Regions from separate parts of the Effusibacillus pohliae DSM 22757 genome, predicted to be linked through region 2. Evidence: riboswitches for the same ligand, from Rfam matches in the RefSeq annotation. Region 2 holds a riboswitch; each other region holds the start of a gene.
The links. A riboswitch is a leader RNA that binds a small molecule or an ion and turns the genes downstream of it on or off. The one in region 2 is predicted to bind S-adenosylmethionine.
Positions count from the first base shown of each region.

Region 1: another riboswitch for S-adenosylmethionine. It lies ahead of C230_RS0104010 (trans-sulfuration enzyme family protein); the one in region 2 lies ahead of metH (methionine synthase).
Region 3: another riboswitch for S-adenosylmethionine. It lies ahead of C230_RS0103365 (methionine ABC transporter ATP-binding protein); the one in region 2 lies ahead of metH (methionine synthase).
Region 4: another riboswitch for S-adenosylmethionine. It lies ahead of metX (homoserine O-acetyltransferase MetX); the one in region 2 lies ahead of metH (methionine synthase).

Region 1 covers NZ_AQXL01000098.1:6,583-11,022, forward strand. Annotated here, with positions in the region: gene comA (phosphosulfolactate synthase) at 1-120, opposite strand, end outside; gene C230_RS19395 (MFS transporter) at 242-1,534, opposite strand; SAM riboswitch class I at 1,696-1,829, shown strand; gene C230_RS0104010 (trans-sulfuration enzyme family protein) at 1,902-3,062, shown strand; gene C230_RS0104015 (trans-sulfuration enzyme family protein) at 3,059-4,198, shown strand; gene C230_RS22345 (hypothetical protein) at 4,254-4,418, shown strand.
Region 2 covers NZ_AQXL01000113.1:45,977-50,416, reverse strand. Annotated here, with positions in the region: gene C230_RS19725 (DUF3054 domain-containing protein) at 1-240, shown strand, start outside; gene C230_RS0107205 (enoyl-CoA hydratase/isomerase family protein) at 541-1,326, shown strand; partial or broken gene C230_RS0107200 (ectoine/hydroxyectoine ABC transporter ATP-binding protein EhuA) at 1,393-1,596, shown strand; SAM riboswitch class I at 1,928-2,029, shown strand; gene metH (methionine synthase) at 2,186-4,440, shown strand, end outside.
Region 3 covers NZ_AQXL01000093.1:1,910-6,349, forward strand. Annotated here, with positions in the region: gene C230_RS0103355 (MetQ/NlpA family ABC transporter substrate-binding protein) at 1-488, opposite strand, end outside; gene C230_RS0103360 (methionine ABC transporter permease) at 572-1,237, opposite strand; gene C230_RS0103365 (methionine ABC transporter ATP-binding protein) at 1,239-2,252, opposite strand; SAM riboswitch class I at 2,330-2,452, opposite strand; gene C230_RS0103370 (PilZ domain-containing protein) at 2,600-2,977, opposite strand; gene leuB (3-isopropylmalate dehydrogenase) at 3,168-4,250, opposite strand; gene C230_RS0103380 (2-isopropylmalate synthase) at 4,243-4,440, opposite strand, start outside.
Region 4 covers NZ_AQXL01000106.1:21,650-26,089, forward strand. Annotated here, with positions in the region: gene C230_RS19540 (homoserine dehydrogenase) at 61-1,446, opposite strand; gene metX (homoserine O-acetyltransferase MetX) at 1,443-2,576, opposite strand; SAM riboswitch class I at 2,754-2,875, opposite strand; gene C230_RS0105335 (aspartate kinase) at 3,041-4,279, opposite strand.

The DNA of each region.
Region 1 (4,440 bases), on a different contig from region 2:
GATTCCCAGCCCCTTATCGATCACCATGCTGAGACCGCAAGTACGCGGTTTCAGGTTGCGGCCCGGTAGTGGATCACGCAGGACTGTGTCCCACGGTTTTTGTGGCAAAAAATCGTTCATCTCCCAAAACCCCTTTCTTTGCTGTTCTGTGCTGTGCAGGGAATCCCCGTCGGGGTTTGTCACCTCCTGGCGTTTACAACCTGTGGGCTCCATTATCGTATGCGAAAAACGGGAGCTGGTGTTACGCCCGTGCTTTTCGTTTTGCCAACAACTTCCGCAGGGATTCGGAGGCGATCGAATTGGGGGCGGGTGGGGATTCGGGCTTCTCCGCTGGGACGCGAATCAGCCACATCGCCAGCGCGGCGGACAAAAAGGCGAGCCCGGCCACCGACAAGAACATAACCAAGCGGGACAGGTCCATCAACCAGGTGAAGACGGGTGGCCCGATCGCCACTCCCAGGAATCTGACGGAGCCGTAAAAAGATGTGACGATCCCGCGTTCTTCCATACTGACGGCTGAGGTGATCAGCATATTCAGGCAGGGCAGCACGAGTCCCGTGCCGATACCGCTCATCACCAGCAATCCCAGCAAGACGTACGCGTTTGTAACAAAGGAAGCCAACCCGAGCGGGATCGCAATCAGCAGCATGCCAGTCACAATCAGCGTTTTCATCAACCTTTTTTGCTTTTTGATGTTTGCTCCCGTGATATAGGACGTCGACGACATGGCGAGCAAGGGAACCGCCAGAATGGCGCCTTTCAGCAGACCGTCGATCGCATATTTGTCTTCCAAAAGATGCGACAGATAAAACAATACGCCAAACAAAATGAAAAGTGCGCTGGCGCCTGCAAAGTAAGCGGTCAGAAGCCATTTCCATTCCCGTTTGAAAATAACCTTCAGCGCGCGCAGGTAGTGGGTTACTTTTTGCGCGGCTTTGTCCTTTTTTGGTTCCTTGATAAAAAACCAGATCGCCAAAGCAGCGGGCACGCACAACAGCGGAAACGCAAAAAAAACCGCAAACCAGGTGATCATCGAGAGCAGCACGCCGAGTATGGGACTCAGGACTTTTCCCAGCCCGTTCGATGCTTCGATGATGCCAAGCGCTTTGCTGCGGGCCGCTCCCTGGAAAATATCGCCTGCCAAAGCCATCGCGATTGGAGCAGTCCCGGCGGCCCCGATTCCTTGCAGCACGCGACCTGTCATGATCACGGCAAACGGTTTGGCAAACAAGAGCACGGCGATTCCCGCTAGCAATCCGCCTAACGCGTATAAGATAAGCGCCGGGATGATCACGAGTTTCCGGTTGTAGCGGTCCGACAAAAAACCGGCCAACGGGATGATGATGCCGGCGGGCACGGAGAACAGAGTGATCACCAAACTCGCCTGAAATTTGGTGATCTGAAGCTGCTCCTGCATCGTTGGCAGAATCGGAATCAGCATCGAATTACCCAGGACCATGATGAGCGGAACGCTTCCCAGGGCAATCAGAGACAGCAACGAAACTTTGGACCTGTCGGATGCCGTTTGCGCCATTCTGTTCAGTCCTTTCCTCGTTGTAAACCTAGTGTGTCGCGCCGTATCGGGGCTGATGCAGGAAGTTATTGACTCGCCACGACTGCCAGGCTTTAACGAACACCCCTTGACGAAACCGCCTTGAAGATTGTAAATTGTATCAAAAGAACAAAATCGATTGACTCTTATCCAGAGTTGGTGGAGGGACTGGCCCGATGAAGCCCGGCAACCTGAATCGATCCGGAAACGTGATTCGCGCGTTTCAGGTATGATTTGTGGTGCTAATTCCTGCAGGAGCGATCCTGAAAGATAAGAGGAGGACAGCGTGGCAATACCAGGTCTTTCTCTTGGGGGGAAAGACCTTTTTCCATGAAGAGGAGGAATGGACATGCGGATCGAAACACGGTTGGCACAAGCGGGAAACCGCAAGGATCCGGTGACGGGAGCTGTGTCTGTGCCGATTCATCACTCGACTACATTCGCCCATCCGGCGCTCGGACAGAGCACGGGGTTTGACTATACCCGGACTCTCAATCCGACTCGCAAAGTGCTGGAAGATACGATCGCCGATCTGGAAAATGGGGTGCGGGGGTTTGCGTTCGCTTCCGGCATGGCTGCGATCGCCTGTCTAGTGGAACTGTTCGAGCCAGGCGATCACCTGGTCGCTTCCAACGATTTGTACGGCGGTACCTATCGCTTGCTGGAACAGATTTTGCGTCGGAAAGGGATCGAAACGACCTACGTGGATACCGGCGATCTGGCTGCGGTGGAAGCGGCGGTTCAACCGAACACCAAGGCGCTGTTTGTTGAAACCCCGACCAACCCGACGATGAAAATCACCGATATCGCAGGTTGCGCTGCGATCGCCAAACGGCGCGGCGCGCTGACCATCGTCGATAACACGTTTATGTCGCCCTATTTTCAACGACCGTTGGATTTGGGGGCCGATGTGGTGCTGCATTCCGGCACCAAGTATCTGGGCGGCCATAACGACGTGCTATGCGGCCTGCTTGCGGTGAAGGACGAGCAATTGGGCGAAAAACTGTTTTTTTTGCAAAATTCGATCGGGGCTGTTCTCGGACCCCAGGATTGCTGGCTGATGATCCGCGGCCTGAAGACGTTGGCGCTGCGAATGGAAAAACATCAGGAAAACGCGCTGCTTGTGGCGGAATGGCTGTCACGACACCCGCAGGTGACAAAAGTCTATTACCCTGGTCTGCCGCACCATCCGGGCAAGCACATGCATGAAAAGCAGTCGTCCGGCTACGGCGGCATGCTGTCGTTCGAAGTGGCGGATGAAAGCATGGTGGAACCGATCCTCGGCAGTGTGAAACTGATTTCGTTCGCCGAAAGCCTTGGCGGCGTCGAATCGTTGATCACCTATCCGGCGAGACAGACCCATTTTGACATCCCGAAGGAAGTGCGGGAGGCGTACGGCGTTACGGATAGGCTCCTGCGCTTATCGGTCGGCATCGAACACTATCAGGACATTATCGCAGACCTGGAGCAAGCGTTGGAGGCAGCGAGATCCGAGGTGTCCGTCAGGTGAAATTTGAAACGCGCGTGCTGCATACGGGGGCGGAACTGGACCCGCGCACCGGCGCCGCCAGCTTTCCGATTTACCAGGCTTCGACGTTTCACCAGGCCGATTGGAACCAGCAGCAGGAGTTCGATTATTCCCGCTCCGGCAACCCCACCCGGAAAGCACTTGAGCATGTGATTGCCCAGTTGGAAGGGGCGAACTACGGACTTGCGTTTGCTTCCGGCATGGCGGCGATTACGAGCGTCCTGCTCACACTGTCCGCCGGCTCGCATGTTGTGGCGTGCGAAGACATTTACGGGGGAACGTTTCGGGCGTTGACGAGAGTTTTTTCCCGCTTTGGGATTGAGACGACGTTTGTCGACGCCGCCAACCCGGAAAAATTGGCGGCGGCGATCCGACCGAACACGAAAGCGATGATGCTGGAAACACCTTCTAACCCAACGCTGAAAATCATCGATCTGCAAAAAGCGGCCGACATCGCGAAAGCAAACGGGGTGCTGACGATTGTCGACAACACCTTTATGTCACCCGGCTTGCAGCGGCCGCATGAGCTGGGGATCGATGTGGTGGTTCACTCGGGAACCAAATTTTTGGGCGGTCATTCTGATGTGGTGGCGGGGCTGGTGACGGTGCGGGATGAATCGTTGGCAAAAGAAATATACCAGATCCAAAACGGGTTCGGCGCGGTGCTGGGGCCGCAGGACTGTTGGTTGCTGATGCGGGGCATCAAAACGCTGGCGGTGCGGATGAAACAAAGTGAGGAAACGGCGCTGCGGATTGCTCGTTATCTGGAGCGGCACCCGAAGATCAAACGGGTGTATTACCCGGGGCTCGAATCGCATCCGGGCCGGGAGATTCATCTCCGGCAGGCGGACGGGCCCGGCGCGGTGCTGTCGTTTGAACTGGCGGACGCCGAACAGGTGCGGCGGTTTGTCAAGCGGCTGCAGTTGCCATTGTTTGCTGTCAGCCTGGGGGCGGTGGAAAGTATTTTGTCCTATCCGGCGACCATGTCGCACGCGGCGATGCCGCGAGAGGAACGGATCCGCAGGGGGATCAGCGACGGCTTGCTGCGTCTGTCGGTGGGGCTCGAGAGCGCGGAAGACCTGATCGGGGATATTGAACAGGCTCTTATGGGATTATAAATAAAAGCGGGTGACGCGGAACTTGCAATCTTGATTCTGAAGGAGCGGAAAAACAATGGAAAAACAGACTCCCGCATCTGCCAAATCGTTCATCATGGCGGACAGTCCGGACGATTTTGCCGGCAAGGTGCCGAGCGGCGCGCAAGGAGATCCGCAGACGTTGGTGGAACAGGACAATCCGGACGATGTGGAAATACCCGATCCAGCTTTGAACCAATAAAAATATTCGTAGACATGCTTTC
Region 2 (4,440 bases):
GTGGTTGCTCTCATTTTTGGTCTGTACAACATGCGTCATTACGAAACGTTTGCGGCGATGTTCAAACGGACATTGCCCGTTTGGGCAATCGCCATCCCGGCCGGTTTGGCGCTGCGGGCACTCTTTTTGGGAAAGGGGATTAAGGTGCCGTTTCTTGTAGTGGCAATGATCTCGACGTTTGTGCTGCTGTTTGTCTGGCGGTTCCTGTTCACCTGGCTGGCAAGGTGGCTGAACACGTAATTTGTAGGAGAAAAGGCTTGCCTGTGTGGGTACCCAAAATTCGTAGTGTTGTACTCCATGTTGCCGAGCGCATGGATCGACCAGTCTCGAATGCGCCGCCTGATGGCGTGTTCGAGACCCGCTTGCCTGCCTCAGCGGAGGACTGCAAGAGTACGGTAAAGCGTATTATTATGTAAGTGGGTGCGATCTGCCATGTTAAAAGGTGGATTGCCTACCGTCCGGTCGGAAGATGGTGCCGGAAGTAGGACGAAGGATCGTAGACTGTAAACCAATAGGCGCAAGAGGAGAGGGGAGAGCGAAATGTACGAGACCGTTTTGTTTGAGAAAGCGAATCAATTGGCGACTGTCACACTCAACCGGCCAGAAGTGTTCAATGCGTTCAATCTGCAGATGCATGAAGAACTGTTTGACGCGCTCAACCGCGCGGCGGAGGACGCGGACGTACGTTGTATCCTGCTTCGCGGCAACGGGCCAGGATTCAGTTCGGGAGCGGATCTGAAAAGCGTCAGCGCGGAAGATGTGGCTTCGCTCGACCACGGGGCTTATCTGCAGCGGACGTACAACCGGTTGCTGCTTCGGATGGCGGAGCTCGAAAAGCCGATTGTCGGCGCTTTGCACGGCCCCGTGTTCGGTGCGGGACTCGGAGTGGCGCTGGCTTGCGATTTGCGGATCACAGCGGCAAGCACCACGTTTTCCATGGCGTTTGTAAAAATCGGTCTGATGCCGGACGCGGGCAGCCATTTCTTCCTGCCGCGGATCGTCGGGCTCAGCCGCGCCATGGAATTGGCGATGTTCGGCGATTCGATCGGCGCCGAGGAGGCGCTGCGGATCGGGCTGGTTAACCGGGTGGTGGCGGACAGCGAGTTTGCCGGGGAAACGCAACGGTATGCGGAGCGGCTGGCCCAATCTCCGACGACGGCACTCGGGCTGATCAAACGGACGATGTACAAGAGCTTCGAAAACGATCTGGCGACGATGCTGGAAGCGGAGGCGGCCGGGCAGACGATCTGCGGCAAGACGGCCGATCACCGGGAAGGCGTCACCGCGTTTTTCGAGAAGCGGAAACCGAATTTTGTCGGAAAATAGGAACATGGTCACTGGCATGCCGGGCGGCATGCCTCTTTTTGATGGCAATACCGGCCAGCAGGAGGGGGAATCGCACGCGCGATGGCGATGGAACCGGCCGTGTTGCTGTTTGACGAGCTGACCTCCGCCCTCGACCCGGAGTTGGTGGGCGAAGTCCTGAAAGTGATGAAAGAGCTGGCGCAGGAAGGGATGACGATGGTGGTCGTCGCCCACGAGATGAACTTCGCCCGTGAAGCGGCCGACAAGGTCGTGTTTATCGACCGGGGCGTGAATATGGACATACGAATTCACTTTCTACATACTATAACTTTTATTCCATCGTTCTTCCTCACAGAAAACGCCTTAGAGGAATCGCTGTGAATAAGTTTTTCTATAATTCATTGGGATTATATTAATAGTTTTTGTGTATTATATAGTTGAAAAACATAAAACATTCTGTATAATTGTTTTTGTAGATAGGATATCATAAGTAATGTGGATACGGGGTTATTGAAATTGAAAAAATGGTTCTTTCTCAAGCTATGAGAGCCGGTGATCACCCTTGACACAACCACCGGTTTCAGTGCAAACTAATAAAAAATCGAAAAACGATTTGTCATAACTTCTATCCAGAGTGGTGGAGGGATCTGGCCCGATGAAACCACAGCAACCGGTGTGCGCACACGGTGCTAATTCCAGCAGAACGCGTTCTGGAAGATAGGAGGAGCCAACTGTGAACGTTCAGCCCTCTCGGATCCGGAGAGGGCTTTTGATCATGGACGATCAACTCGGCGTTGCCTGCACGGATGCAGGCGCTTTTAGCCGAGTTTCCTTTTCAGGTGAGAACGATTGGGATTTGACGGGGAGAGGGGAACCGAACATGAGCAGCGAGACGGGAAAGGTGTCGCAACATCCGATATTGGAACAAATGAAGAAAAAAATCCTGATTCTCGACGGCGCGATGGGCACGATGATTCAGCAGGCCGGTCTGACGGCGGCCGATTTTGGCGGGGAAGCGTACGAGGGGTGCAACGAGTACCTGAACATCATGCGGCCGGATGTGATCCGCCGCATTCACGAGCAGTATCTGGATGCCGGGGCGGATATTATCGAGACCAACACGTTCGGTGCCACCCGGCTGGTGCTCGCCGAATACAACCTGGAGGAGCGGGCGGACGAGATCAACCGGGCGGCGGCAAGGCTGGCGGTGGAGGCGGCAAAAAAATACTCGACGCCGGAATGGCCCCGTTTCGTAGCTGGAGCGATGGGACCGACCACCAAGACGTTATCGGTGACGGGCGGCACGACGTTTGAAAAATTGGTGGAAAATTATTACCAACAGGCGAAAGCGCTGATTCAGGGCGGCGTCGATGTGCTGCTTTTGGAAACGGCACAGGACACGCTGAATGTGAAAGCTGGCGGCATCGGGATTCAAAAAGCGTTTGCGGAGCTGGGCGTCCGCTTGCCCCTGATGCTGTCCGGCACGATCGAACCGATGGGCACCACGTTGGCAGGCCAGAATATCGAATCGTTCTACATCTCGCTCGAACACCTGAAGCCGATTACCGTCGGGCTGAACTGCGCAACTGGGCCGGAATTCATGCGCGACCATTTGCGGACCCTGTCCGAACTGGCGCAGTGCGGGGTCAGTTGCTATCCGAATGCCGGGCTGCCGGATGAGAACGGCCATTACCACGAATCGCCGCAAGCGCTGGCGAAAAAAATGGCCGGTTTCGCTGAGCTCGGTTGGCTGAACATTGCGGGGGGCTGCTGCGGGACGACACCGGAGCATATCCGGGCGTTGGCGGAAGCGTTGAAGGACTACAAGCCGCGGCAACCGGCGTGCGGCCACCTGCCGGCTGTCTCTGGAATCGAAACCGTCTATCTGGAGGCGGACAACCGCCCGCTGTTGGTGGGGGAACGGACCAATGTCATCGGATCCAAGAAGTTCCGGACGTTGATCGCCAGCGGATTGTATGAGGACGCGGCGGAAATCGCCCGGGCCCAGGTAAAAAAAGGCGCGCATATCATCGACATCTGCCTGGCCGACCCGGACCGGGACGAGTACGGCGATATGGAAAAATTCCTGCCGTTTGTCGTCAAAAAAATAAAAGTGCCGTTGATGATCGATTCGACCGATGCGCGGGTGATCGAACTGGGATTGAAACATTCGCAAGGGAAGGCGATCATCAACTCGATCAACCTGGAGGACGGGGAAAAGCGGTTCGCGGAGGTGGCGCCGCTGATCAACCGGTACGGGGCGGCGGTGGTGGTCGGAACGATCGATGAGCAGGGGATGGCGGTGACGCGCGAGCGAAAGCTGGAAATCGCCAAACGATCCTACGATCTGTTGGTCCACAAATATGGCGTCCATCCGCAAGACATTATTTTTGATCCGCTTGTGTTTCCGGTCGGCACGGGCGATGAACAGTATATCGGAGCGGCCCCGGAAACGGTGGAGGGCATCCGCCTAATCAAGCGGGAACTGCCGGAGTGTGCGACGATCCTTGGGATCTCCAACGTATCGTTCGGGTTGCCGCCAGCCGGTCGCGAAGTGCTGAACGCGGTGTTTCTCTATCACTGTACGAAAGCGGGTCTCGACTATGCAATTGTGAACACGGAAAAGCTGGAGCGCTATGCGTCGATTCCGGAAGAGGAGCGGCGGCTGGCGGAAGAGCTGCTGTTCCATACGAATGACGAGACTCTTGCCCGATTCACCGCTTTTTACCGGGAGAAAAAGACGGCCCAGGTGAAGGAAGTGTCCAGCCTCAGCCTGGAAGAACGGTTGGCGAACTATGTGGTGGAAGGCAGCAAGGACGGCCTGATTGACGATCTGAACGAGGCGCTGACCCGGTATGCGCCGCTTGAGATCATCAACGGCCCGCTGATGAAAGGGATGGAGGAAGTTGGCAGGCTGTTCAACGACAACCAGTTGATCGTCGCGGAAGTGCTGCAGAGTGCGGAAGTGATGAAAGCGGCGGTCGCCTATCTGGAACCGTTCATGGAGCGGGCGGAGGCGGCCGTCAAAGGGAAGATTTTGCTCGCGACCGTCAAGGGAGACGTGCATGACATCGGCAAAAATCTGGTCGAGATCATCCTGTCGAACAACGGCTATCAGGTGATCAACCTGGGGAT
Region 3 (4,440 bases), on a different contig from region 2:
TTAATGATGCCGTTTTTCTCGAGCAGCGCCAATGCCCGCCCGCCATTCGTCGCATCGTTCGGAATGGCGATCGTCGCGCCGTCTTTCAACTCGTCCAGTTTCTTGATTTTCTTCGAGTAGACGCCGAATGGCTCAATGTGGACGTTCGTGACTTTGACCAGGTTCATTTTTTGATCCTTGTTGAACTGATCCAGGTACGGCGTGTGCTGGAAAAAGTTGGCGTCCAGTTGCTTTTCGAACACCTGAACGTTCGGCTGCACATAATCGTTGAACACCTTGATGTCCAGGTTGACCCCTTGCTCTTTCAATTTCGGTTTGACAAATTCGAGAATTTCCGCATGCGGAACGGCGGTTGCGCCAACCTTCAATGTCACTTCTTTCTTGTCGCCGCCGGCTGCCGGAGCAGGTGCCGCGGTTTCCTTCTTGCCGCATCCGGCCAGCGAAAATGCAAGTGTAAGCGACAATACGGGTACGAGCCATTTTTTCATATCCGGTTTCTCCTTTCGATGTTTGCCATTCTTACTTCATCTATACCAATCGGTGCTCCCGCCCTGTAGCAGCCCACCGCTTGCTATTTCCGGCTGAAACGGTGCACCAGGCGGTCTCCCGCTGTCTGCAGAATCTGCACCAACACCAGCAAAACCGCGACCGTTACCAGCATCACATCGGTCTGGAACCGTTGGTAGCCGTAGCGGATCGCCAGGTCTCCGAGTCCACCGCCGCCGATTACACCCGACATCGCGGTATAGGAGACGAGCGCGACGGTTGTGATCGTAATCCCCGCGATCAGTCCAGGCCGTGATTCAGGCAGCAACACGTTCCAGATGATCTGCCAGTTGGAAGCTCCCATCGACTGGGCCGCCTCAATCACGCCGCGGTCCACTTCGCGCAGCGATGTCTCCACTAACCTTGCAAAAAACGGGGCGGCGCCGATCACGAGCGGCGGAATCGATCCCTGCACGCCAAGCGATGTGCCGACGATCAGTTTGGTGAATGGGATCAACAGGATCATCAGGATGATGAACGGCACCGACCGCAGGATGTTGACGACAAACGAGACGATCGAATAAAAAATCCGATTTTCCAGTAGCTGTCCCCTTGATGTCAGAAACAACAGAACGCCGAGCGGCAACCCGATGAGCACGGTGAACAAAGTGGACAGCCCCAGCATCGTCAGCGTGTCGAGCGTTGCCGTCGAAATCTCTTCCCAGTCGACGTTCTCAAATGTCCATTCCATTTCAGATCACCTCCACTTTCAGCCCGTGCTGGCGCAACCGGTCGATCGACTGCTGAACCTGCATCTGCCCGCCTTCCAGTTCAACAACCAACTGCCCGTAGGGCGTGTCTTTCATGCGGGAAATCGTGCCCTGCAGAATGTTAAACGATGCACCGACCTCCTGCATCGTCCGGAACAAAATCGGCTGATACGTCTGCTCGCCCAGGAATGTAATCCGCACGATCGTGCGATGACCGGCCGATTTTTCACGGGCGATCACCTGCTGCAGTTCGAGCGAGTCGACCACCTGTTCAACAAATTCGCGGGTTGTCGGGTGGTGCGGTTTCAAAAACACGTTAGCCACCGGCCCTGCCTCAACAACCCGGCCGCCGTCGATCACCGCCACCCGGTCGCAGATCGAGCGAACCACATGCATTTCATGCGTAATCAACACGATCGTAATCCCGAATTGGCGGTTGATGTCCCGCAGCAACGTGAGGATCGAATTGGTCGTCTGCGGGTCAAGCGCCGATGTCGCTTCATCACACAAGAGCACTTTCGGATCGTTCGCCAGTGCTCTGGCGATGCCGACCCTCTGTTTCTGGCCGCCCGACAATTGCGCCGGATACTTGTCCCGATGCGCCTCAAGGCCGACCAGCGCCAATAGTTCGCCGACTTTCCGGTCGATCTCCGCCTGCGTGCGCTTCGCCAGCTTCAACGGAAACACGATATTGTCCGCGACCGTGGCGGACGACAGCAGATTGAAATGCTGAAAAATCATCCCGATCTGCCGACGTTCCTCTTGCAGCCTGCGTCCGTCAAGCGCTGTCAGATTGACTCCATCGACGGTGACTGTGCCGGATGTCGGCCGCTCCAGCAGGTTGATGCAGCGGATCAGCGTGCTCTTGCCGGCGCCGGAATGGCCGATGACGCCAAAAATTTCACCTTTTTCTATGGACAAATCGATTCCGCGCAAGGCGGGAACCGAATGTTTGCCAACCCGGTACTCCTTGTGCAAATTGCGCAGTTCAATCATCCGTACTCACCTCCGTTTGCCTCAACAAAAAACCCCTTTTTCACAGATTGAAAAAGGGGTTGCCAGACGACTTACCCTTCTCATCTGCCAGGATTTGTTATATCCTGAAGGAATTGGCACCATGTCGCTCATCCGCATCATCCTGATGAGCCGGTTGCCGGGCTTCATTGGGCCTTTCCCTCCGCCTCTCTTGATAAGAAGATCTTCCTGTCAGTCTATTTAATTGTAGATTAAAAAATTCAAACCTGATTATATCCGCTTCCTATCAAAAAGTCAATCAAAAATCTTGATAAAAAATTATATTATATATTGGAATAAAATTAATTGTATGAAAACGGAGGCAATCCTTATTCGGTCATGTACTTTTCTTTTTTCCGGCGGCGAATTTGCAGCTGGTTGATCTGCATAATCAGGTTCTTCTGTTCTTTTTCTTCAAAGAAAATAAACTCCGCCCCGTATAACAGCAGACTGTCTTCCGGCTTCTTCCAGACCAACTGACCGTAGACATTGATCTTTTGTTCCGGCACGTCGATCGCAAACTGCCAGATCAGCATTTCGCTGACGGGCAAATCCCGGTCCGACAGAAAGCAAAGACCGCCGCCGGATATGTTTTGCACTTCCACTTCAAACTCTTCCCCGATCGGCAACAGTTTGCTCCCCAGTTTGCGCAGGCGCAGCGAACAAAAAGCGGTCAACGGAACGCGGAAAAATTCTCTCTGCTTCATGCGATTTGACGTTCCTCCCATTTTACCCCGAACACCCTGCCCTGTTTCACTCGATCTAATAGTGCTATTAATTTATATCAGCAGGGATTTGCCCTCTAGGTGCTGGAGTCCTATTTTGTCAAGTTCGATCCCCTGTCGATGAAAAAAGGCGTTTCCCGCAAAGGGAAACGCCTGTTACAACATTGGGATGTTATACGATCGGGACTTTTGCACTAATCCGTTGGACGATCAGGTCTCCCATGCGGGAGGTCGATACGGTCGGTTCAGCGGGGCCTGCCAAATCGGCAGTTCGTACCCCTTCCGCCAGCACCTCTGCCACCGCTTGTTCGATCACGGTCGCTTCCTGTTCCCAACCGAATGAGTGCCGTAGCATCAGTGCCGCGGACAAAATCATGCCGAGCGGGTTGGCGACGCCCTTGCCCGCGATGTCAGGGGCAGACCCGTGAATCGGTTCATACAGGGCGACGCCCGCTCCCAGGCTGGCAGACGGCAGCATACCGATCGAACCGGTCAGCATGGCCGCTTCGTCCGACAGGATGTCGCCGAACATGTTCTCCGTCACGATCACATCGAATTGGCGTGGATTGCGAATCAACTGCATGGCGCAAGTGTCGACTAGGATATGATCGTACTGGACATCCGGATACTCCTTGGCGATCCGCTCGACTGTCTCGCGCCAGAGGCGGGACGATTCCAGGACGTTCGCCTTGTCGACCGAGTGCACCCGTTTCCTTCTCGTCCGCGCCACTTCGAACCCCATCCGGACGATTCGCTCGATTTCGCCGGTCGTGTAAACGAGCGTATCGGTTGCCACTTCGCCGCCGACCGCCGGTTTCCTGCTTTTCTCACCGAAGTAGAGACCGCCGGTCAGCTCCCGCAAAATCAGCAGGTCGACGCCAAGCAACACTTCTTGTTTCAAAGTGGAAGCGTGCAGCAGCGGTTCAAACGCGCGAACCGGCCGCAGATTCGCGTACACACCGAGTTCCTTCCGCATCCGCAGCAGACCCGTTTCCGGGCGCAGATGACCGGGGTTGTGATCCCACTTCGGCCCTCCGACGGCAGCCAGCAGTACGGCGTCTGCCGCTCTGATGCCTTCCAGGGTCTGTGGAGGAAGCGGATCGCCAAACCGGTCGATCGCATCCCCGCCGATCGAAAATGTTGCAAACTCGAAGCTACGGGAGAAGTGGCGGCCGACCGTCTCCAGCACTTTCACGGTCTCGGCGGTGATTTCCGGGCCGATGCCGTCTCCCGGCAGCAGTGCGATCTTAGGCATGCACATCCACCTGCTCTTTCCGGCGTCTGAACTCTTTGCCGAGCGTGTCCATCCGCTTGATGATCATGCGGTTGATCGCATCCAGGTAGGCGCGGGCGCTCGCCTCCAGCACGTCGGTCGAGACGGCGCGGCCGTTTGCCACAATGTCGCCCTGACGAACCTGGACGCGCACCTCGCCGAGCGCATCCTG
Region 4 (4,440 bases), on a different contig from region 2:
AAAATTTTTGCACTAATTTCCGACTGTGTCAAGAATGTTACAAGGTTTTTTTCAGCAACATCAGACCGTTTGCGACACCAATTCCCCGGTTTGCTTGGCGGATCGGGACGGGCCGGACGCCGCCGCCACCTGATTACCGGAAGCGGTTTCCTCCACGCACGCGATCACCAGCGGCGGTTCCGCCAACAGATTGGCCGGCAATTGCCGCAGGCAAGCAGCGAGTGCCCTGCCGGACAGTCCGCCGACCAGCAACCCGCAAACGGTTCGATCACCGGTCGCTGCTCGTGCTTCCTGCAGGATCGCGCCGCCTTGCCCGATCAGCAGTTGGGCGATTTTTTGTTCCGCTTCCGCCACCACTGATTGCGGAACGCGGATGCGAACGAAATGGTATTGACAACCGTCGTCCGCTTCGCATCGCTGGACGGGGACGTCCCATTTGCAAGAGCGAAGCACACGCCCGGGCTGTCGCAACAAAGCGGTGAGATCTTCCAGCACAGCGCTGGCCGTCGGATATTCGCCCGCCCCTTTGCCGATGAAAGTCAGGTCCCCGACCACATCGCTCGAAATGGTAACCGCGTTGAACACATCGTTCACGCGGGCGAGCGGATGGGTGAACGGCAACAACCGGGGGCCGACAGACAGTTCGACGCCCCGTTCCGTTTTGCGGGAACGGCCGATCAGCTTGATCGTGTATCCGAACTCGCGCGCCCACCGCAAATCCAACGGTTGGATGCGGGTGATTCCCTCGCGGGGAATTTCATCCACAGAAACATGCACATCATACGCCAGGTTGGTGAGGATCGCCAGCTTGTAGGCAGCGTCATATCCTTCCACATCGCTCGTCGGATCGGCTTCCGCATAGCCGAGTTCCTGCGCTTGCGCCAACACTTCAGCAAACGAGCGGCCCGTCTGCTCCATCTGCGTCAGGATGTAATTGGTCGTCCCGTTCAAAATCCCGCACACCTCATGCACCTGATTGGCGGTCAGATAGCCCTGCAGGAAGCGGATCACAGGGATACCGCCGGCCACGCTCGCCTCAAACAGCAACTGTACGCCAGACTCTTCCGCCACCCGCAACAATTCGCTGCCGTGTTTGGCCAACAGTTCCTTGTTTGCCGTAATCACATGTTTGCCGGAACGCAGTGCTTCCAACAGAATGGTCCGGGCCGGTTCAACACCGCCCATCACCTCGATGACCACCTGGATGTCGGGACATCGCAAAATCGACCCGGGATCGGTCGTGATCCGTACGGGATCCACCTGTACGCTCCGTTCTTTTTGCGGATCGCGTACCAAAATGTAGGGTATATCGATGGTACAGCCGGTTCTCTCGGCAATCGATTGACTGTTTTGTTGCAACGCCTTGACGATTCCGGAACCGACCGTTCCCAGCCCCAACAGGCCGACCTGCACCGTTTTGGTCTGTTTGCCCGGCTTTCCGTTCATTTGGTTCCTCCTCCACTCTCCAAAAACTCGCCGATCCATTCGTTCATGATTTCGAATTCGATCAAAAATGCATCATGTCCGTGCACAGTGTGCATCTCCCGGTACACGACCGATTTGCCTTGCGACCGCAAATATTCAGCCGTATCGGACAATTCGCGAGCCGGAAACAGAAAATCGGAGTCGATCCCGATCATCAGCGACCGCCCCGCAATCTGCTGCAAGACGTTCCCGTACTCGCCGCGCCCGCTCGACACGTCGTGCAGGTCCATCGCTTTCAGCAGATACAGATAGGAATTGGCGTCAAACCGCTGCACCAGTTTGCTGCCGTGATAACTTAAATATTTTTCCACCTGGAACTCCGATTCGATCGCGAACGGATCGTCGGTCGGCACCATCGAACGGCCAAACCGCTCCTCGTATAAATCAAAACTGCGGTAGGTGATCATGCCGAGCCGACGTGCCAGGTTGAGTCCTTTCACCGGAAACGTGCGGCCGTAATAATCGCCGTTACACCAGTCCGGGTCGTTGTAGATCGCCTGCCGCATCACATTGTTAAACGCGATGCCCATCGCGGAAAAGCGGCCGCATGTGGCAACCGGCACAAACGTTTCCACCATTTCCGGGTAGGAGACCGCCCATTCGAACACCTGCATACCCCCCATCGAGCCGCCGATTACCGAATACAGCCGCTCGATTCCGAAGCTTCTGACAAGGTGGTATTGCGCTTGCACCATATCGCGGATGGTGACAGTCGGGAATCGCAATCCGTACGGCCGCCCGTCCGCCGGGTGGATCGAGGCGGGGCCGGTCGATCCGGAACAGCCACCCAGCACATTGGAACAGATGATAAAATACCGGTTGGTGTCGAGCGCCTTGCCCGGCCCGATCAGTCCGTCCCACCAGCCGGGCTGTTCAGCCGTGCCGCCTGCATGCGAATCGCCTGTCAGTGCGTGGCACACCAAAATCGCGTTCGTTTTTTGCGCATTTAACGTCCCGAACGTTTCATACACCAGCACCGCTCCCGACAAACACTGTCCGCTTTGCAGCACCAGATCCGGCAGCCTGTATTCGCGCCGGATGACCTCCTCAATCCGCACCGCCATGCGATCACCCCACACCACAGAATCCACGAAAACGCCATCCAGATTCCTGCCCGCTGCGGGCTTTGGTCGCAACAAAACCCGCTCCGAAAGTCAACCCGCACGGACAAAGCTAGACCCGGCGCCTAAGCGCCGCAGCGAGACGTGCCCTTTGGGTGCAAATGGAAAACCCCCTCGACAAGAGGGGGTCGCATATCCGATCGCCGCCTCTTATCTTTCAGAATCAAACGATTCTGCAGGAATTGGCACCAAGAATCCAATCTCCCTACTGATCGGACTCCGGTTGCCGGGCTTCATTGGGCCAGTCCCTCCGCCACTCTGGATAAGAGTTCAAAACACGTATTCAGCTTTGCTATGGAACGAGTGTATCACGGGCATGTAGAATCGTCAAGAGCAGCAAGCACAAGTGTGTAAGCGCAAGCGCATCCAGACGTATCCGTCAGCGCCAGCCGACGATTCCACTCCGAAGGCGGCGTACCTGCAAACGGCGGCCGTCACTTCGCCACTGTGGCCGCTTCAACCGCATCAAGGCCAAACGAGGTATGCAGCACCTGAACCGCTTTCTCCACATCGGCCGCGTCGATCACGCAGGAGACTTTGATTTCCGACGTGCTGACCATCTTGATGTACATGCCATTTTCCGTCAACGCCTGGAACATTTGGGCAGCCACCCCCGGATTGCTGATCATGCCCGCTCCGACGATCGACACCTTCGCCAGGTCTTCTTCGCACACAATCTCTTTTGCGCCGAGCCGCGGCTGCAACTGACCGAGCACCTCAATCGTCCGGGTCAGGTCGTCTTTTGCCACCGTAAACGAAATATCGCTGCAATCGTTGTGGACGATGCTTTGCACAATGATGTCAACGTTGATATTGTCTTGCGCCAGCGTCTGGAATACCACCTTTAGATTGTCATTCCGGTTGGGTACGCCAACCAGCGCCACCTTCGCGACGTTCAAATCGTGCGCGATGCCGCGCACCACCATACCTTTTTCCATAAGCGCCTCCTCTTTCACAAGCGTTCCCGGATTTGTTGTAAAGCTGGACCGGACCATCAACGGCACCTGATACTGTTTCGCGTATTCGACTGCCCGCGGATGCAGCACGGCAGCCCCCAAATTCGCCAGCTCCAGCATTTCGTCATACGAAATCTCGGGGATCTTGCGGGCAAACTTGACCACCCGCGGATCGGTCGAATACACCCCTTCCACGTCGGTGTAGATCTCACACAGATCGGCCTTGAGGGCAGCCGCCAACGCGACAGCCGTCGTATCGGAACCGCCCCGCCCCAGCGTTGTGATGTCGCCATCGTCGGTGATCCCTTGGAAACCGGCTACCACAACCACTTTTCCGGTTTCCAGTTCAGCAAGAATCCGCGACGGGTCAAGGTCGGTGATGCGCGCTTTGCCATGCACCGCCTCCGTCCGGATACCTGCTTGCCAACCGGTAAACGATACGCTGTCCTGGCCGATATCCTGCAGCGCCATCGCCAGCAACGCGATCGAGATTTGCTCCCCGGTCGTCAACAGCATATCCATCTCCCGGGCTGGCCGCACCGCGGATACTTTTTGCGCCAGTTCAATCAGATCATCTGTCGTATCCCCCATCGCCGAGACGACCACAACACACGAATTGCCTTGCTCCACCGTGTCCGCCACACGCCGGGCCACCCGCTTGATGTGCTCTGGGCTGGCTACCGAACTGCCGCCAAACTTCTGAACGATTAACGCCACACTCTCCACTCCTTTGTGACTCTTTTCGATTCTCAGGATGTGAAATCAAAAAAGCGGCAATAGAAGGCTGATCGAGTCACCCGTCTATCGCCGCCTACCAGTCTTAGCCAGCATAACGGTGCCTCCTCTCCGATCGCAACATGCCGACAGGCTTGTTGCTC